One region of the Actinosynnema sp. NPDC091369 genome, then DNA from elsewhere that is predicted to be linked to it. Evidence: riboswitches for the same ligand, from Rfam matches in the RefSeq annotation. Region 1 holds a riboswitch; each other region holds the start of a gene.
The links. A riboswitch is a leader RNA that binds a small molecule or an ion and turns the genes downstream of it on or off. The one in region 1 is predicted to bind glycine.
Positions count from the first base shown of each region.

Region 2: it holds a riboswitch for glycine, as region 1 does, so the genes downstream of both, gcvT (glycine cleavage system aminomethyltransferase GcvT) here and gcvH (glycine cleavage system protein GcvH) in region 1, are expected to answer to the same signal.
Region 3: it holds a riboswitch for glycine, as region 1 does, so the genes downstream of both, gcvP (aminomethyl-transferring glycine dehydrogenase) here and gcvH (glycine cleavage system protein GcvH) in region 1, are expected to answer to the same signal.

Region 1 is NZ_JBIVUG010000003.1:30,016-34,420, reverse strand. Features, by position in the region: gene ACIQMJ_RS12640 (TIR domain-containing protein) at 1-6, opposite strand, end outside; gene ACIQMJ_RS12635 (L-serine ammonia-lyase) at 29-1,393, opposite strand; gene gcvH (glycine cleavage system protein GcvH) at 1,398-1,778, opposite strand; glycine riboswitch at 1,903-1,997, opposite strand; gene ald (alanine dehydrogenase) at 2,192-3,298, shown strand; gene ACIQMJ_RS12620 (hypothetical protein) at 3,641-3,823, shown strand; gene ACIQMJ_RS12615 (hypothetical protein) at 3,829-4,203, shown strand; gene ACIQMJ_RS12610 (ABC transporter ATP-binding protein) at 4,252-4,405, shown strand, end outside.
Region 2 is NZ_JBIVUG010000003.1:815,452-819,856, forward strand. Features, by position in the region: gene ACIQMJ_RS16455 (hypothetical protein) at 1-148, shown strand, start outside; gene ACIQMJ_RS16460 (helix-turn-helix transcriptional regulator) at 350-838, shown strand; gene ACIQMJ_RS16465 (hypothetical protein) at 950-1,348, shown strand; gene ACIQMJ_RS16470 (DUF3817 domain-containing protein) at 1,364-1,666, shown strand; glycine riboswitch at 1,730-1,817, shown strand; glycine riboswitch at 1,819-1,913, shown strand; gene gcvT (glycine cleavage system aminomethyltransferase GcvT) at 2,042-3,142, shown strand; gene glyA (serine hydroxymethyltransferase) at 3,157-4,405, shown strand, end outside.
Region 3 is NZ_JBIVUG010000010.1:60,957-65,361, forward strand. Features, by position in the region: gene ACIQMJ_RS30460 (MerR family transcriptional regulator) at 1,060-1,626, shown strand; glycine riboswitch at 1,718-1,808, shown strand; gene gcvP (aminomethyl-transferring glycine dehydrogenase) at 1,964-4,405, shown strand, end outside.

The sequences.
Region 1 (4,405 bases):
GCGCAACGGCGGCCTCCCGCGCCCCGGGTCAGCACTCGATGACGTTCACGGCGAGGCCGCCGCGGGCCGTCTCCTTGTACTTCACCTTCATGTCCTTGCCCGTCTCACGCATGGTCTTGATGACCTTGTCCAGGGACACGAAGTGCGAGCCGTCCCCGCGCAACGCCATCCGCGCCGCCGTGATCGCCTTGATGGACGCCAACGCGTTGCGCTCGATGCACGGGATCTGCACCAGCCCGCCGATCGGGTCGCACGTCAGCCCCAGGTTGTGCTCCATGGCGATCTCGGCCGCGTTCTCGACCTGCTCCGGCGTGCCGCCCAGCACCTCGGCCAGCCCGCCGGCCGCCATCGAGCACGCCGAGCCGACCTCGCCCTGGCAGCCGACCTCGGCGCCGGAGATGGACGCGTTCTCCTTGAACAGCACGCCGACCGCGCCCGCGGTCAGCAGGAAGCGCACCACGCCGTCGTCGGACGCGCCCGGCACGAACCGGGTGTAGTAGTGCAGCACCGCGGGCACGATGCCGGCCGCGCCGTTGGTCGGGGCGGTCACCACGCGACCGCCGGCGGCGTTCTCCTCGTTCACCGCCAGCGCGAACAACGTCACCCAGTCCATCACCCGCAACGGGTCGGTGGCGTAGTGCTCGACGGTCATCCGCCGGCGCATCTCGGCCGCCCTGCGGCGCACCTTCAGGCCGCCGGGCAGCACGCCGGTCTCCGTGCAGCCGCGCTCGACGCACTCCTGCATCACGTCCCAGATGTGCAGCAGCCCCGACCGCACCGACGCCTCGTCCCGCCACGACAGCTCGTTGGCCAGCATGACCTCGCTGATCGACAGCCCGGTCTCCCGGCACCGCGCCAGCAGCTCGTCACCGCTGCGGAACGGGTGCGCGACCGGCGTCTCGTCCGCCTTGATCCGGTCGGTCCCGGTGGCCGTCTCATCCACCACGAACCCGCCGCCGACCGAGTAGTACACCGCCGAGTCGACCACGGTGTCACCCGAGTGGGCGGAGAAGCTCATGCCGTTGGGGTGCAGCGGCAGCGACTTGCGCCGGTGCATGACCAGGTCGGCGTCCTCGGTGAACGCGATCTCCCGCACGCCGGCCAGCCGCAGCCGCCCGGTGGCCCGGATCTCCGCCGGCCGCCGCTCCGCCTCGACCGGGTCGACCTCCTCCGGCCGGCAGCCCTCCAGGCCGAGCAGGACCGCCTTCGGGCTGCCGTGCCCGTGCCCGGTCGCGCCGAGCGACCCGAACAGCTCCACGTGCACCCGGTCGACGGAGTCGAGCGCGGGCCGCAGCCGCTCGGCGAACATCATCGCCGCGCGCATCGGGCCGACGGTGTGCGAGCTCGACGGTCCGATCCCCACGGAGAACAGGTCGAACACGCTGATCGCCATGACGTCAGTCCCCGGTCAGTTCCGCGTACTTCGCCGCGGTCAGCAGCCCCGTCGCGTCGGTCACCGCGACCTTGAACAGCCACCCGCCGCCGTACGGGTCGTTGTTGATCAGCGACGGGTCGGCCACGGCCGCCGGGTTCACCTCGACCACCTCGCCGCTGACCGGCGCGTACAGGTCGCTGACCGACTTGGTCGACTCCAGCTCACCGCACACCTGCCCGGAGGTCACCACGGCGCCGACCTCGGGCAGTTCGACGAACACGATGTCGCCGAGCGAGTCCGCCGCGTACGACGTGATGCCGACCGCCACGGGCTCTTGGGTACCCGGTGCCCAGTCCACCCATTCGTGCTCGGGCGTGTACAGCAGGTTGTCCGGAAAGGTCACGACAGCGCTCCCTAGAACGGCAAGGTCTCCGACCCCACTCTGTCCTGGGACCTGAGAGCTTCACCGTCGCCGGAGCGGCGGCTTGCACCGTGGGTGCGCGGACGTGCGCGCTTTCCAGAGTCGCCTCACCCGAGCGGTTCTCGCTGCCTGAGAGTGTGCGGGGTGCTTGCTCCTTCGGCGCCCCGGCACGATCACCGAGGTCTCTCCCGCGCGGGTTCCGGCGCTCATGACGCGCCGCGGCCGATGTTCAGTTGGTCGCCCGAACGCTAGGTGCCCACGCCGACGGGTGTCAACGCGCCCCACGACTTGTTCGATCCGCACAACAGCGCACGGCCGCGTTGGTGCGGGCGACACGATGACACCGAAAACGCCGTACCGGACCTTGGGTGTAACAACGGCCGAAGGAGCCCACCGTGCGGATCGCAGTTCCCCGCGAGATCAAGAACCACGAGTACCGCGTCGCGCTGACCCCGGCGGGCGCCCACGAGCTGACCCAGCGCGGCCACGACGTGGTCGTGGAGACCGGCGCGGGCCTCGGTTCGGCGATCACCGACGAGGAGTACCTGGCCGCCGGCGCGAAGGTGCTGGCCACCGCGGACGACGTGTGGGCCGAGGGCGACCTGGTGCTCAAGGTCAAGGAGCCCATCGCCGAGGAGTACCCGCGGCTGCGCAAGGGCCAGGTCCTGTTCACGTACCTGCACCTGGCCGCCGACCGGCCGCTGACGCAGGCGCTGCTGGACTCCGGCACCACCGCCATCGCCTACGAGACCGTGCAGACCGCGAACGGGGCGCTGCCGCTGCTGGCCCCCATGTCGGAGGTCGCGGGCCGGCTCGCGCCGCAGGTGGGCGCGTTCTCGCTGATGAAGCCGTCCGGCGGGCGCGGCGTGCTGCCCGGCGGCGTGCCCGGCGTGCACCCGGCGCGCGTGGTCGTCATCGGCGGCGGCGTGGCGGGCCTGAACGCGGCGGCGATCGCCGTCGGCATGGGCGCGGACGTGCAGATCCTGGACACCAACGTGGACCGGCTGCGCCACATCGACGCCCTCTACCAGGGCAGGCTGCGCACCGTCACGTCCAACCGGTACTCCGTCGAGCAGGCCGTGCGCGAGGCCGACCTGGTCATCGGCGCGGTGCTGGTGCCCGGCGCGAAGGCGCCGAAGCTGGTGAGCAACGAGCTGGTGTCCGACATGAAGCCCGGCTCGGTGCTGGTGGACATCGCGATCGACCAGGGCGGCTGCTTCGCCGACTCGCGGCCGACCACGCACGCCGACCCGACCTACCAGGTGCACGACTCGGTCTTCTACTGCGTGGCGAACATGCCCGGCGCGGTGCCGCGCACGTCGACCTACGCGCTGACCAACGTGACGCTGCCGTACGCCGTGGCGCTGGCGGACCACGGCTGGGAGACGGCCCTGCGCGGCGACGCGTCGCTGGCGCTCGGCCTGAACGCGCACGAGGGCCTGCTGACGAACCTGCCGGTGGCGCAGGCGCACGGGATGACCCACACCCCGCTGGACATCTAGCCCCACCTGCCGCGAAGGGCCCCGCTCACAGCACGTGAGCGGGGCCCTTCGGCATGAAAGACGGCCCGCTCAACCAGCCTGGGGGTCACTGGGAGCGGGCCGCGTGACCAATCTTAGCCGGGAACCCGGGTCCGTGCCCAGCGGCCCCACCGATCCGGCCCACAGTTCGCCCGGCGGTGGCAACGCGCTGTGTGCGCGCTCAAGCAATCGAGTGAACTTGGGTGATAACGGGTAAGTCACGACGGCCCTGCGACCGATGCACTGGGCAGGAACTCCGCAGCTACGGAGCGGGGTCACCCGCTCGCGCGGCGTCGCGCCGCGCCATCACCGATCGGAGCGCACATGGCTGAACCCGAGGGCTGGATCGACTGCCACGACCCGTTCGGGCGGGACCGGTCGATGACCGTGCTCGTCGAGGACGACCGGGTTCTGCTGGTCGCGCCACCCGGCGAGTCCGCTGTGATGTCCGTCACCCAGACGCGCAGGCTGCACCGCCTGCTCGACCAAGCCGCCGGCCGGATGTGACCCGCGTGGACGAGGTGCTGCGGGCCGCCGTGCTGCGCCGGCTGGCGCTGCTGGACGAGGCCGCCGAGAGCGGCGAGGCGGAGGCGCTGGTGCCGCTCGCGCGCTCCGAGATCCACCGCCTGGCCGACGGGTGGCGGCTGCTGCTGACCGTGCACCAGCCGGATCCGGACGGCCGCTGCGGCGCGTGCCCCGGCATCCTGCGGCACAAGAAGTGGCCGTGCCAGGTGTGGACGATGGCCCACCAGCACCTCATCGGCGACGGCCTGCCGCACCGCGAACGCCGCCGCCCGCTGCGCACGCTGCGCCGTTCGGCGGAGGTCGAGACCACCGCGGAGATACCGAGGGTGGTGTCGAAACCGCGACACGCGCTCCCGGAGTGACCCTCCTAGGGCAGGATGACGCCCGGTAGGAGTACTCGGGAGGGACGCGTGCACGACGGCAGTGGCCGCATCGTGGTGCAGAACTTGACCAAGCAGTTCGGTCCGGTCGCAGCGGTGCAGAACCTCAGCTTCACGGTGGAACCCGGTTCGGTGACCGGCTTCCTCGGCCCCAACGGGGCAGGCAAGACGACGACGCTGCGCA
Region 2 (4,405 bases), 790 kb from region 1:
GGTGGTGACGCTGGCGGCGGTCGCGCTGGTGCTGTTCCTCCTGATCACCCGGCCGAACGAGTCCGCCGAAGCGGTGCGGACCGCGCTCGGGTGGCTCCAGTCCGGGGCGGAGTCGATCATCACCTTCGTGCGCAGCCTCTTCGCCTGACCCGCTCGCCGCGTCCCCTCGAACTCCGCTCAATGCGGTCACGATCGGTGACTATGCGCCCTCGTCGTTGCACCGTACGGGTGGAATGAGGGCTATAACGCCCTGGTAACAGGGTTTTAGACAAACCGGGGTCTAGCGGTTGTCGGTACCCGCTAATACGGTGCGTCGCATTGGCTGATCTTCGACCGATGAGGAGGCAGAATGGTCGAGGACTCCGGAGTCGACGAGCTGTTGCGGCAGTGGGCGGCTGAGCGCTCGGACGACGCCGAGCTGCAGGAGGTGAACCGGATCAAGGACGCGTGGCTCGCGGAAGCCCCGCCGTCCGCGCCGGGGATCCCGGTGCAGCGGGCGAATGGCGGTCCCCGCGGCCTGGTGAAGGTCGAGTCCGCGGATCCGGCGTACGTGGCGGCGATGCGGAAGCGGGCGCCCGAGGTGCCCGACGCCCTGCTCGCGGCCGCCGCCAGCTACTGGCAGCTGGTGGGTGACCTCTCCGAGGCGGAGCAGTGGTGGGACGCGGGCATCAGCCCGCTGGACCAGCGCGCTCTGGACTACCGGGCGGCCGGGCTCACGCCCTCCGACCTCGGTCGTCGCCTCGGCCCGATGACGGTGCTCCAGCACCTGCGTCGGGGTAGCGCGGCGGCCTGGTGCGTGGCCAGGTTGCAGAGGCAACGCCGGGACGGCGTGGCCTAGGTCCGACGAGTCGGGGCGGGCTCCTCCAGCGATGGGGAGCCCTCACCTTGAGGGGCGGGCTCCTGCGCGGGGAGCCCCAGCCCTGTGCGACGCACGAAGTACTCTTGAGGCGTGCGCGGCCTCATCACCCCCCGACGGCTCGCGATCGCGGCCGTCTGCCTGGTGTCGCTGGTCGTGTGCTGCGGCCTGGCGTACTGGCAGTGGGAGCGGTTCTCCGAGGCCGGTGGCACCTTCCAGAACCTCGGGTACGTCTTCCAGTGGCCGCTGTTCGGCCTCTTCCCCGCGTTCATGGTCTGGCGCATCCGCAGGCTGGACGCCCGCCGCAAGGCCGAGGCCGCCGCCGCGGCGACCGGGGCCGCCGACGAGGCCGCGCCGGAGCCGGTGGCCGTGCCGTCGCGGCCGGTCGTTACCGTTGAGCCCGTCAGAGCACCCGCGCACGACGACGAGGACGACGAGCTGGCGGCCTACAACCGCATGCTCGCCGAACTGCACGCGCGGGACCAGCGGTGAGGCGAAGGTAGGGCGATGAGCGGCGCGTTGACCAGGTTCCGGTTCATGGCTTACGTGGTCGGTGTCGGCCTGCTGCTGCTCGTGGTCGCCATGATCGCCAAGTACGCGGGCGGCACCGAGGGCATGATGCAGGTCGTCGGCCCGGTGCACGGCTTCCTGTACGCGGTGTACCTGGTGCTCACCGTCGACCTCGCGCTCAAGGCCCGGTGGTCGATCAAGGGCACGGTGCTGGTGCTGCTCGCGGGCACGATCCCGTTCGTGTCGTTCTACGCCGAGCGCAGGGTGGTCGAGAGCGTCCGGGCCGAGAAGAGCCTGTGACCGGGGTTGACCCCGCCCGCCGGCCACCCCTAGCGTCTGGCGGTACCAACTGAACACGGCCGTCGATGTCGAGCGGGAGAGTCCCCGACCGGGGCGCCGAAGGAGCAACTCCTCCCCGGAATCTCTCAGGCACAGGTACCGCCCGACGAAGGCAACTCTGGAAAGCAGGCGCACCCGGTGCGCCTCGCCCACGGTGCAAGCCGCCCTCACCCGGTGGCGAAGCTCTCAGGCTCATGGCAGAGGGGGAGGCTCACTCGACGAGGAGTCTCCGATGGGCCGTGTCATCCTTTCGCTCGTGAATCTCTCGGACGTGCCCGCCCGCCGACCCGACCGGTCGGCGCCTCGGCATGTCCGCACCCAGGGAGGACCCGCCTGATGGAAAGCCGCCGCACGCCCCTGCACGCCGAGCACGAGGCGCTGGGCGCCATGTTCACCGACTTCGCGGGCTGGCGGATGCCGCTGCGCTACGACAGCGAGCTGGCCGAGCACCACGCGGTGCGCACGTCGGCGGGCCTGTTCGACCTGACCCACATGGGTGAGATCGTGCTCACCGGCCCGGAGGCCGGCGCCGCGCTGGACCACGCCCTGGTCGGCCACGCGTCCGCGATCGGCGTCGGCCGCGCCCGCTACACGATGGTCTGCGAGGCCGACGGCGGCGTGATCGACGACCTGATCGTCTACCGCACGGGTGACGAGGAGTACCTCGTCGTCGCGAACGCCTCGAACGCCGCCGTCGTGCACGAGGCGCTGGTCGAGCGGGCCAAGGGCTTCGACACCACCGTCGAGGACCGGTCCACCGACTACGCGCTGCTCGCCGTGCAGGGTCCGAAGGCCACCGCGATCCTGGCCGGCCTCACGCCCACCGACCTGGGCGCGGTGAAGTACTACGCCTCGTACCCGACCGAGGTCGCGGGCAAGCCGGTGCTGCTCGCCCGCACCGGCTACACCGGCGAGGACGGCTTCGAGCTGTTCGTCGCGCCGGACGACGCCGCGCACGTGTGGCAGGCGCTGCTGGAGGCGGGCGCGCCGCACGACCTCAAGCCCGCGGGCCTGGGCTGCCGCGACACGCTGCGGCTGGAGGCGGGCATGCCCCTGTACGGCAACGAGCTCGGCCGCGACCGCACGCCGTTCCACGCGAACCTCGGCCGGGTGGTGAAGCTGGACAAGCCGGGCGACTTCGTCGGCCGCGACGCCCTGGCCGCCGTCGCCGAGCAGGGCGTGGAGCAGGTCCTGGTCGGCCTCAAGACCGCCTCGCGCCGCGCCCCCCGGCACGGCTACCCGGTGCTGGACGCCTCGGGCGCCCCCATCGGCGAGGTGACCAGCGGCGCGCTGTCGCCGACCCTCGGGTACTCGGTGGCCATGGCCTACGTCACGGTCGGCCACACCGAGCCCGGCACGCAGCTGTCCGTCGACGTCCGGGGCAGGCACGAGCCGGTCGAAGTCGTCGCACTGCCCTTCTACAAGCGCACCTCGTAAGGGAGACCCCACACATGTCCGAGCACTTCAACACCTCCCTCGCGGAGTTCGACCCGGAGGTCGCGGACGCCGTCGCCGCCGAGCTGCACCGGCAGCAGAGCACGCTGGAGATGATCGCCTCGGAGAACTTCACGCCGGTGTCGGTGCTCCAGGCGCAGGGCTCGGTGCTGACGAACAAGTACGCCGAGGGCTACCCGGGCCGCCGCTACTACGGCGGCTGCGAGAACGTCGACGTGATCGAGCGGCTGGCGATCGAGCGGGTGAAGGCGCTGTTCGGCGCGGGTTTCGCGAACGTGCAGCCGCACTCGGGCGCGCAGGCCAACGCGTGCGCGATGTTCGCCCTGCTCCAGCCCGGCGACACGATCCTGGGCCTGGACCTCGCGCACGGCGGCCACCTGACCCACGGCATGCGGATCAACTTCTCCGGCAAGCTCTACAACGTGGTGCCCTACCACGTGTCGGCGGAGGACGGCCGGGTCGACATGGCCGAGGTGGAGCGGCTCGCGACCGAGCACCGGCCGAAGCTGATCGTGGCCGGCTGGTCGGCGTACCCGCGGCAGCTCGACTTCGCCGAGTTCCGCCGGATCGCCGACTCGGTGGACGCGTACCTGATGGTGGACATGGCGCACTTCGCCGGTCTCGTGGCGGCGGGCCTGCACCCGAGCCCGGTGCCGCACGCGCACGTCGTGACGACGACCACGCACAAGACGCTCGGCGGCCCGCGCGGCGGCGTGATCCTGACCAACGAGGCCGACCTGGCCAAGAAGATCAACTCGGCGGTGTTCCCGGGTCAGCAGGGCGGCCCGCTGGAGCACGTGATCGCGGGCAAGGCGGTGGCGTTCAAGCACGCCGCGTCGCCCGAGTTCGCCGACCGGCAGCGGCGCACGGTCGAGGGCGCGAAGATCCTCGCCGACCGGCTGTCGCAGCCCGACGCCGCCGCGGCGGGTGTGAAGGTGCTCACCGGCGGCACGGACGTGCACCTGGTGCTGGTGGACCTCGTGGCGTCCGAACTGGACGGCAAGCAGGCCGAGGACCGGCTGCACGAGGTCGGCATCACGGTCAACCGCAACGCGGTGCCGAACGACCCGCGTCCGCCGATGGTGACCTCGGGCCTGCGCGTGGGCACGCCGGCGCTGGCCACCCGCGGTTTCGGCGCGGCGGACTTCACCGAGGTGGCGGACATCATCGCCGCGGCGTTGCAGCCCTCGCCCGACCTCGCGGAGCTGCGAGCCCGGGTCGAGGTGCTGGCGGCCAAGCACCCGC
Region 3 (4,405 bases), on a different contig from region 1:
CATCGGTAGTTGCGGTGAGCTGCGCTGGGAAGACCCAAGACCGAGAGATCACAAGCGTCCTCGCCGGACGGGCAGATCAGCAGGATGACCCCGACCACCTCCGGGATCTCCTGTTTCGTCGTGGGTCGGGTTCCGTGTCATCCCACCGACCTCCCTCCGGGCTACCACACGCGTCAAGGGGGCGACATCAGTAAGCGCCGCGGGCATTGCTGGACTTCGCCCCCCTTGACACGTGCGGTAGGGCAAGGCCAGGTCGGCGGGACGACACGAACCCCTCCCATGGGAAGGGCAAACCCAACGCGGCCGACCGCGCCCGACCCGTCCGCACCCCGGTTGCGACTCGCGACCCCCGACCCACCTCGCTGGACGTCTTTGCTGCACAAGTAGGGCTTCGTGTCATCCCGCCGACCTGGCGCAGCCCTACCGCACGTGTCAAGGGGGGCGTGGTCCACTGCGGGCTACGGCGTCTACTGATGTCGCCCCCCTGACGCGTGTGGTAGCCCTTCGGGAGGTCGGTGGGACGACACGAAACCCGGACCCACGACGAAACAGGGGCCATCAGCGGGGGTTGGGGTCATCCTGCTGATCTGCCCGTCCGGCGAGGACGCTTTTGGGCTCTTGGACCCCAAATCGCCCCGCGGGGGTACACCAACCCACCCCAAGTACCGACGAGTCGGGTGCTTGACAACGACACCCCTACCCGAACCCGCCCACGAAGGGCGCACCCCCGGCCCCACACCGTGAACGGCCCTTCGCGAGCGTGCGCGGTGCGTTGTGGATCAACCCCGCGTGCCACCATCAGGCGTCACACCCCTGAATTACACAACGTCAACGTTGATCGGCTAAACGATCACTAAACGTCACCCGAATGGCTTACGACGGGCGACTCTCTCAACCTCTACCTCACGTTGAGGTCAGACACGTCCCGCGCGTCGCGTTGACCTGCCCCCTAGCCGGTCTTACCGTCGAACTCAGGTGAATTGCCACGGTGTGATTCGGGCACCGCGGCGGCTTCACGTTGGTCGCCGGTCGTCGTGACCGGACCGAGGGGAGGCAGGCGTGGTCGAGGAAGCGCCCATCCGGGCCGGATCCGGCGAACAGGGTGAGCTGTTCCCGGACTCCTCGCTGCCGGACGAACTGGTCGGGTACCGCGGCCCCGCCGCGTGCCAGATCGCGGGCATCACCTACCGCCAGCTGGACTACTGGGCGCGCACGGGGTTGGTCAACCCCACGATAAGGAGTGCGCACGGCTCGGGCAGCCAACGGCTCTACTCGTTCAAGGACATCCTGGTCCTCAAGGTCGTGAAGAGACTGCTGGACACCGGCGTCTCGTTGCAGAACATCCGGGTCGCCGTGGACCACCTGCGCCGCCGCGGCGTGCAGGACCTGGCCCGCATCACGCTGTTCAGCGACGGCACCACCGTCTACGAGTGCACGTCGCCGGAAGAGGTGGTCGACCTGCTCCAGGGCGGCCAGGGGGTGTTCGGCATCGCGGTCTCCGGAGCGATGCGGGAGATCAGCGGCACGATCCACGACTTCCCCGCCGAACGGGCGGACGGGGCCGAGATCGTGGAGCCGTCCGACGACGAGCTGTCCCGTCGCCGTCGGACGAGGGCCATCGGCTGACCGGGTGGGTCGACCGGCGCGCACTGAGATCCACGTCGCGCCGGCGGTACCGTTCACCCCTCCGACGGGTACGATTCCGCGCGTAGTCGCTTTATCCCGTGCGGGAGAGTCCGAGCCCGTCTCGGCGCCGAAGGAGCAAATCCTCCCCGGAACCTCTCAGGCGCAAGGACCGTGCGGGTGAGACGCCTCTGGAAAGCGGGTCGGGCACGACCGACCGACCCCGCCGACGGTGCAAGCCCGACAGCCGGGTGAAGCTCTCAGGCGCCCGAGACCGGGCAGAAGACAGAGGGGGAGGGCAACGGCAGAAGTCTGTCCGGAGCCCTGGAGGCCAGCACCGATGACGCAGGACCGCATCCCCCTCGCCGCACTCGAGCACGGCACCCCGTTCGCCGACCGGCACGTGGGCCCGCGGCCCGCCGAGCTGGCCCGCATCCTCGACGTGATCGGTGTCGGCTCGCTGGAGGAACTGGCGCAGCACGCCGTCCCCGAGTCGATCCGCGAGCGCGACCTGGTGCTGGACCTGCCCGCGCCCGCCACCGAGACCGAGGCGCTGGCCGAGCTGCGCGCCCTCGCCGCGCGCAACCGCCCGATGACGCAGATGATCGGGCTCGGCTACTACGGCACGACCACCCCGCCGGTGATCCGCCGCAACGTGCTGGAGAGCCCCGCCTGGTACACGGCGTACACGCCGTACCAGCCGGAGATCTCCCAGGGCCGCCTCGAAGCGCTGCTGAACTTCCAGACGATGGTCGCCGACCTGACCGGTCTGCCGCTGGCCAACGCCTCGATGCTGGACGAGTCCACGGCCGCCGCCGAGGCGATGACGCTGGTCCGCCGCGCGGGCCGGGCCAAGTCGAACAAGTTCGTGGTGGACGCCGACACGCTGCCGCAGACGCTGGCCGTCATCGAGACGCGCGCCGAGCCGCTGGGCATCGAGATCGTCACCGCCGACCTGTCGCAGGGCATCGAGGGGCTCGGCCTGGGCGGCGACTTCTTCGGCGTGCTGCTGTCCTACCCCGGCGCGTCCGGCGTGGTGCGCGACCACGCGTCGGTGATCGAGGAGATCCACAAGGCGGGCGCGCAGGCGGTGGTCGCCGCGGACCTGCTGGCGCTGACGCTGCTGCGCCCGCCCGGCGAGATCGGCGCGGACGTCGTCATCGGCACCACGCAGCGCTTCGGCGTGCCGATCGGGTTCGGCGGGCCGCACGCCGGCTACATGGCCGTGCGCCAGGGCCTGGAGCGGCAGTTGCCCGGCCGGCTGGTCGGCGTGTCCGTGGACGCGGACGGCTCGCTCGCCTACCGCCTCGCGTTGCAGACCCGCGAGCAGCACATCCGCCGGGAGAAGGCCACCAGCAACATCTGCACCGCGCAGGTCCTGCTCGCGGTGATGGCCTCGATGTACGCGGTGTACCACGGTCCGGAGGGCCTGAAGGCGATCGCGACCCGGGCGCACCGGATGGCGACCGTGCTGGCCGCCGGCCTGCTGGAGGGCGGCGTCGAGATCGTGCACGGCGAGTTCTTCGACACCGTGCGGGCCCGCGTCGAGGGCCGTGCCGCCGCCGTCGTGTCGGCCGCGCGCGACCTGGGCGTGAACCTGTGGCAGGTGGACGCGGACGTGGTGTCCATCGCGTGCGACGAGACGACCACGCGCGAGCACCTGGAACTGGTGTGGAAGGCGTTCGGGGTGACCGTCTCCGACGTGGACGGCCTGGACGCCGACACCGCCGACGGCATCCCCGCCGACCTGCGCCGCACCAGCGACTACCTGACCCACCCGGTGTTCCACGCGCACCGCTCCGAGACCGCGCTGCTGCGCTACCTGCGGTCGTTGTCGGACAAGGACGTGGCGCTGGACCGCAGCATGATCCCGCTGGGCTCGTGCACGATGAAGCTCAACGCCACGGCCGAGATGGAGCCCGTGACGTGGCCGGAGTTCGCCGACCTGCACCCGTTCGCGCCCGCGTCGGACGCCGAGGGGCTGCTGACCATCGTCGGTGACCTGGAGCGGTGGCTGGCCGAGGTCACCGGGTACGACGCGGTGTCGTTGCAGCCGAACGCGGGCAGCCAGGGCGAGTTCGCGGGCCTGCTCGCGATCCGCGCCTACCACCGGGCCAACGGCGACGACCACCGCGACGTGTGCCTGATCCCGTCCAGCGCGCACGGCACCAACGCCGCGTCCGCCGTGATGGCCGGCATGCGGGTCGTGGTCGTCAAGTGCGACGACCACGGCAACGTGGATGTCGAGCACCTGCGCTCCACGATCGACGCGCACCGCGACTCGCTCGCCGCGATCATGATCACCTACCCGTCGACGCACGGCGTGTACGAGGACACCGTGCGCGAGGTGTGCGGGCTGGTGCACGACGCCGGCGGCCAGGTCTACGTGGACGGCGCGAACCTCAACGCGCTGATCGGGCTGGCGCAGTACGGCAAGTTCGGGTCGGACGTGTCGCACCTGAACCTGCACAAGACGTTCTGCATCCCGCACGGCGGCGGTGGTCCGGGCGTCGGCCCGATCGGCGTGCGGTCGCACCTGGCGCCGTTCCTGCCGAACCACCCGTTGCAGCCGACGGCCGGTCCGGAGACCGGTGTCGGCCCGATCAGCGCCGCGCCGTGGGGTTCGGCGTCGATCCTGCCGATCTCGTGGGCGTACGTGCGGATGATGGGCGCGGACGGCCTGCGCCGGGCGACGTTGACCGCGGTGGCGGCGGCGAACTACGTGGCGCGCCGGCTGGACGAGCACTTCCCCGTGCTCTACACCGGCGAGGGCGGTTTCGTG